2 regions of the Paraburkholderia nemoris genome follow, and region 2 is predicted to be linked to the other one. Evidence: predicted binding sites of a transcription regulator. Region 2 holds the regulator's gene; the other holds the start of a gene.
The links. The regulator LexA, encoded in region 2, represses DNA repair genes until DNA is damaged. The targets are predictions, from matches to a motif close to ACTGTATNNNNATACAGT.

Region 1: the regulator LexA is predicted to act here: its motif matches at 1,594-1,611, upstream of recA (recombinase RecA).

The regions. Positions count from the first base shown of each region.
Region 1 covers NZ_CAJNBO010000012.1:86,325-89,736, forward strand. The annotation lists gene recX (recombination regulator RecX) at 1-429, opposite strand, end outside; gene recA (recombinase RecA) at 437-1,513, opposite strand; gene KHO33_RS19780 (response regulator transcription factor) at 1,747-2,526, shown strand; gene KHO33_RS19785 (sensor histidine kinase) at 2,536-3,412, shown strand, end outside.
Region 2 covers NZ_CAJNBO010000003.1:392,442-395,853, forward strand. The annotation lists gene cysT (sulfate ABC transporter permease subunit CysT) at 1-165, opposite strand, end outside; gene KHO33_RS06615 (sulfate ABC transporter substrate-binding protein) at 318-1,367, opposite strand; gene lexA (transcriptional repressor LexA) at 1,683-2,333, shown strand; gene KHO33_RS06625 (hypothetical protein) at 2,393-2,743, shown strand; gene KHO33_RS06630 (DUF2939 domain-containing protein) at 2,906-3,412, shown strand, end outside.

The sequences.
Region 1 (3,412 bases), on a different contig from region 2:
GCGGGTGTAGGTGGTTTCGGACGGGTCCGCTTCAGACTGCGCGGAGGGATCAGACTGCGGCTGGCGACCTGCGGCGCGATCGTGCGCGTCGAACGACTCGAAGGGATCGGCCTCGCCGGCTGCGGCAAAGGGATCGGGATCGGATGTGTATGAGCGTCTGGGAGCAGCGTTGCCGGCAGGATCACGCGGCGAACGTGAGGTGGAACGCCCGAAAGAGCTTCCGGAAGACTTGCCGAACGATGAACCGGATGAACGACTGAACGAACTGCTGGATGAATTGCTAGACGACTTTCCCGACGACCGCCCAAACGACCGAGTGGATCGGGAAGTCGATGAAGAGGACGACGACTCGAACGAATCGTCGTCACCGTCACGCGGGCCGTCCGCGTTGTGTCCAGCGTTGGACGACGGCCGGCCCTTGCGTATCACGTGCTGGTTACTCTTCTTCGCCCGCGACTTCAGCGGCCGCACCGGTCGCCACTTCCGCCATGGCATTCACGCCCAGCGATTCGCGGATACGGTTTTCGATTTCACGAGCGATGTCCGGATTTTCGCGCAGGAATTCACGCGCGTTGTCCTTACCCTGACCAATACGTTCGCCGTTGTAGCTGTACCAGGCACCGGCTTTGTCGACGATCTTGGCCTGCACGCCGAGGTCGATGACTTCGCCCTGACGGGAGATGCCCTCGCCATACAGAATGTCGAAAATCGCTTCGCGGAACGGCGGCGCAACCTTGTTCTTCACCACCTTCACGCGCGTTTCGTTACCGATCACTTCGTCGTTCTTCTTGATCGAACCGATCCGGCGAATGTCCAGACGCACCGACGCGTAAAACTTCAGCGCGTTACCACCCGTGGTGGTTTCCGGGTTGCCGAACATCACACCGATCTTCATACGGATCTGGTTGATGAAGATCACGAGGCAGTTGGTGCGCTTGATCGTACCGGTGAGCTTGCGCAGCGCTTGCGACATCAGACGCGCTTGCAGACCCGGCAGCGAGTCGCCCATTTCGCCTTCGATTTCGGCCTTCGGCACGAGTGCCGCGACCGAGTCGATCACGATCATGTCGATCGAGCCCGAGCGCACGAGTGCGTCAGCGATTTCGAGCGCCTGTTCACCAGTGTCCGGCTGCGAAACCAGCAGGTCGTTGACGTTCACGCCGAGCTTGCCCGCATACTGGATATCCAGCGCGTGCTCCGCGTCGATAAACGCTGCCGTGCCGCCGAGCTTCTGCATTTCGGCGACGACTTGCAGCGTCAGCGTGGTTTTACCGGACGACTCCGGACCATAAATTTCAACCACCCGGCCACGCGGCAAACCGCCGACGCCCAGCGCGATATCGAGGCCGAGTGATCCCGTTGAGACCACCTGGATATCTTCGACCGCCTCACCTGCGCCGAGCCGCATGACCGACCCTTTGCCGAACTGCTTTTCGATCTGCGCAAGCGCGGCAGCGAGTGCCTTGCTCTTTTCAGCAGTCAGTCCAGCCGAGCCTTTCTTGCTTTCTTCCATGAATCGTCCTTTGCTATGATGAACGGCGTCTGAGGCAGATGTGCAGCCCAGTTTTCACGGACAGCACACGAAACTCAGACACTGTATAAAAAAACAGTAGTTTTGGCAAGCGCGATTCTCATGCGAACGCGCATTTTTACTGTCGCGCTGCCCAACTACCCACAATAATTTTCGGAGACCGCTGCGCGCCGGGGGGACACCCCAAGGTGCCGGCAAGGCCAGGCTTGCGCACCATGCGAATTCTGATTGCCGAAGACGACAGCATACTCGCGGACGGTCTGGTTCGATCACTCCGCCAATCGGCCTATGCCGTTGATCATGTGAAGAACGGCGTCGAGGCCGACACCGCCCTGTCGATGCAAACTTTCGACCTGCTGATCCTCGATCTGGGCCTGCCGCGCATGTCCGGGCTCGAGGTGCTGCGCCGCCTGCGCGCCCGCAACTCGACCGTGCCTGTGCTCATCCTCACGGCGGCGGACAGCGTCGACGAGCGCGTCAAAGGCCTCGATCTCGGCGCTGACGACTACATGGCCAAACCTTTCGCGCTGAACGAACTCGAGGCGCGCGTGCGCGCCCTGACCCGGCGCGGCGCCGGCGGCGGCCCGACGGTGGTGCGGCACGGTTCGCTGTCGTTCGACCAGGTTGGCCGGATCGCCTATGTCAACGAGCAGGTGATCGACCTGTCGGCGCGCGAACTCGGTTTGCTCGAAGTGCTGCTGCAGCGGATCGGCCGGCTGGTGTCGAAGGAACAGCTCGTCGACCATCTGTGCGAATGGGGCGAAGAAGTCAGCAATAACGCGATCGAAGTCTACGTGCACCGGCTGCGCAAGAAGATCGAGCCGAGCGGCGTACGCATCATTACTGTGCGGGGCCTCGGGTACTGCCTCGAGAAAGCCGCCCTGCCGTCGAACGTGAACGCGAACGTAAGCCCAAGCGCCAATCCGCCCGCCGAATCGGAGCCGCCCTCTTCGCCCCCGTCGGCCGCGATGCCCGCGAGCCACCACTTCAAATAGAGGGCTTCCATGTCCGCACGCGCAGATCGCGCCACGGCGCACGCGGCGGACCTCGACGAGGTGCGCGACGAGCGCTACGCCAATCCGTTCGCTCCGCCTGACGAGACCGAAGCCGCCGCCGAAGCGCGCCCGCGCTCGCTGTTCGGCGAGATTCTGGACTGGATGCTGGCGCCACTCCTGTTGCTATGGCCGATGAGCCTCGCGGTCACCTACCTGGTCGCCAAATCGATTGCCAACGGCCCGTTCGACCGCGCGCTCGAAACCGACGCCTACGTGCTCGCCCGCCAGATCCATCCGATCAACGGGGTGGCGGAGCTGTCGCTGCCCGACTCCACCCGCGACTTTCTGCGCGCCGACAACGTCGACAGCGTGTTCTATCAGGTGCTCGGCACGCGCGGCGAACTGGTCGGCGGCGAGCGCGACATGCCGCTGCCACACGAGGAAGACCGGCCACCGCCGGGTCTCGTCGAATTCCGTGACGACGTGCTGCGCGGCAACGATATCCGTGTCGCCTATACGACCGTCGAGTTTCCGCAGACGCCCGGCGCCCAGCCGGTGCTGGTGCAGGTCGCCGAGACGCTCGACAAACGCAGCCAGCTCGCTAACGACATCATCAAAGGCGTGATCCTGCCGCAGTTCGTGATCCTGCCGCTGGCGATCCTGCTGGTGTGGTTCGGCCTGTCGCGCGGACTCGCGCCGCTGCATGCCCTGCAGGCACATATTCGCGCGCGCCGCCCGGACGATCTGTCGCCGCTCGAAGCCCGCCGCGCGCCGCCGGAAATCGAGCCGCTGGTGACATCGTTCAACGATCTGCTGACGCGCCTCGAGCAGAACATGGAGTTGCAGAAGCGCTTTATCGCAGACGCCGCGCATCAGATGAAAACGC
Region 2 (3,412 bases):
CGAACTCACCGCGCGCACGAACTGAGGCCAGTCAAGCGTCGCGGTCTTGAGAAAGGTCGCCGCAAGCGGAATCAGCACCACGAGGCTCAGATAAGCCACCGTGATGCCGAGTGTCAGGCCAAAACCGGGCAAGGCGCTCGGTTTTCGGAAGGTCAACGTCGTCATGCTCAGTACTCTTTCAGGGTTGAGGCCGGCGGCTCTTTTTCCGGCCGCCTGGCTGGCCAAAAAGCGCGCCTCGCGGGCGCGCTTTCTGGCGAAGTGTGACTACGCGCTCAACTGCGGCGTCTAACTGTGCATCTGGTCCGGCTGACTACCCGTTACTGCGGCGAGTAGATCGAATCGAACACACCGCCGTCGGCAAAGTGCGTCTTCTGCGCGTTCGCCCAGCCGCCGAACGAATCGTCCACCGTGTACAACTTCAGCTTCGGGAACTTCGAGGTCAGCTCGGCCGGCACCTTGCTCGAACGCGGACGGTAGAAGTTCTTCGCGGCGATTTCCTGACCTTCCTCGCTGTACAGGAAGTTCAGATACGCTTCCGCTACCTTGCGCGTGCCGTGCTTGTCGACCACCTTGTCCACCACCGCAACCGGCGGCTCGGCCAGAATGCTCACCGACGGCACGACGATTTCAAACTTCTCCGGACCGAATTCCTTCAGGGAGAGGAACGCCTCGTTTTCCCACGCGATCAGCACGTCGCCGATACCGCGTTGCACGAAGCTGGTGGTCGCGCCACGCGCGCCCGAATCCAGCACGCCGGCATTCTTATAGAGCTTGCCGACGAACTCCTTGGCCTTCTGGTCATTGCCGCCCGGCTGATGTTCAGCATAGGCCCATGCGGCCAGGTAGTTCCAGCGCGCGCCACCCGACGTCTTCGGATTCGGCGTCACGATCGACACACCCGGCTTGATCAGATCGTCCCAATCCTTGATGTGCTTCGGATTACCCTTGCGTACCAGAAACACGATCGTCGACGTGTACGGCGACGCGTTGTCCGGCAAACGTTTTTGCCAGCCCTTGTCGAGCAAACCCTTGTTGGCCAGCGCGTCGATATCATAGGCAAGCGCCAAGGTCACGACGTCCGCCTGCAAACCGTCCAGCACCGAGCGTGCTTGCGCACCCGAGCCGCCGTGCGACTGCTTGAAGGTGATCGTCTCGCCCGTTTTCGCCTTCCATTCCTTGCCGAATGCCTGGTTGACGTCCTGGTACAGCTCGCGTGTCGGGTCGTACGACACGTTCAGCAGCGTCGTGTCGGCTGCCTGTGCCTGAACCGTGACGCCGACCGCGGCGATCGTACCGACTGCGCCGAATGCGAGCGCCGCGATAAGTTTTCTGGTCTTGCCTGCCAGCCCCGTGCCCTGATGGTTCATTCCAACTTTCTCCGCGTTGTTGTCCGCTGAAACAGCGTGTGGTGTTGTTTTGCGTCGCGGTCACGTGCACATGAGCGCCAACTCGAAGGGCAGTCTATCGAAGAGCTTTCATCATTAAAAATAATGTTTCTTCATTCTTTAATACGCAAAAGTGGTAATGACGGCCGGATAAGGCGTTGCGGCACGCAAACGGGTGTTAAAGCGTCCATTTACGACGCTGGAACGCCACCCCAGGACACGAACTTAAAGTAAAGCTTGAATTGCGCGGAATACTGTATAAAAATACAGGCACCTGTTCATACATACAGTGGCGCCATGACCAAACTCACCGCACGACAGCAGCAGGTTTTCGATCTGATCCGCCGGGCCATCGAACGCACCGGCTTTCCGCCCACCCGCGCGGAGATCGCCGCCGAGCTGGGTTTCAGCTCGGCCAACTCGGCAGAAGAGCATCTGCGCGCCCTCGCCCGCAAGGGCGTGATCGAACTGGCGGCCGGCGCATCGCGTGGTATTCGCCTGCTGGGCGGATCGGAAGATTCTCCGTACCAGTTCACGCTGCCGCACGCCAGCATCATGCAACTGTCGTTGCCGCTGATCGGCCGCGTTGCCGCGGGTAGCCCGATCCTCGCGCAGGAACATATCTCGCAGCACTACGCGTGCGATCCGGCACTGTTCTCGAGCAAGCCGGACTACCTGCTGAAGGTACGTGGGCTGTCCATGCGCGACGCGGGCATCTTCGACGGCGACCTGCTCGCCGTGCAGAAGAAAAGCGAAGCCAAAGACGGCCAGATCATCATCGCGCGGCTTGGCGACGACGTGACGGTCAAGCGCTTGAAGCGCCGCCCGAACGGTATCGAGCTGATCGCCGAGAACCCTGATTACGACAACATCTTCGTTGAAACCGGCAGCGCGGAATTTGCGCTCGAGGGCATCGCCGTCGGGCTGATCCGCCCGGGCGAGTTCTAACTGCCCACTCGTACGCCAAACCCAAAGCTGCCCCAACGTTGAATCGCCTGGAGAGACTCATGGAACGCCTTGCCCGCCTGCTGCCTTTTCGCCAGTTCGGTCGTTTGCGTCATCTGCGCAAGCTGGTGCCGTGTTCGCTGATCGAGGCGTCCTCCGCCAGTACTCCATCGCTATCGCTGTTCGACGCGGCCGCCGGCGTATCGGGCTTGCCGTCCTCGTTGCCGGCTTTTGCTCGCGTGTCGTTGAATTCGGGGCTGAATACGGCTGAACCCGCACGCCGTGCGCCGGTACGCGTGTATCACGGACCGTCGCGGCTGATCATGGTCGGCACGGTAGACGCGGTGTGCCGCATGATCGATCGTTGCATCGCCGATGAAGCCAACGTGCACGGCGCGGTGTTCGAGTCATAAGCTGCATTGCGCGTGCACCGCATTCCATTGCGGCTGCACGACGCGCGACACCCGGCGTATGTTGTTCACCCGCTAACGCCGTTTCGGATATCGCATCGCCTGGGATCGTTTTTGCGTGGCCGCGGTCCACGTTAGATCACACCTGATGGAGAGTCCCACTCGATGGCAGTTTCAACACGCACGAAACGCAGCGCCGCCCGGCCACTGATCGTCACCTTGATTGTGATTGTGGTGATTGCCGCGTTGGGGTTCTGTTACGCGTCGCCTTATATGGCGCTGAATACCCTCAAACGCGCGGCGGATGCGCGTGATGCGCAAACCGTCAATGAATACGTCGACTTTCCCGCGTTGCGCGAGAGCCTGAAGCAGCAGGTCACCGGCCTGCTGACGCGCCGGCTCGACGGGCAAGGCAACGGCAATCCGCTCGCGGCGATTGGCGCGATGATCGGCGTGGCCTTGATCGGTCCGCTGGTCGACGCTTATGCAACACCCGACGGTGTCGCGGCATTGCTGAACGGCATGCCGCCGCGCGGCAACCCGGGCGAGCGCCCTCCTGTTCCGGCTGGCGCCGGAAATCCGCCGGCCGCCACCGCGGCGGCACCCGAACCGGCGCCCGCTGTTGCGGGCAACAACGGAAACAGCGCCACGCCGCCACAACCGCCGCAAACC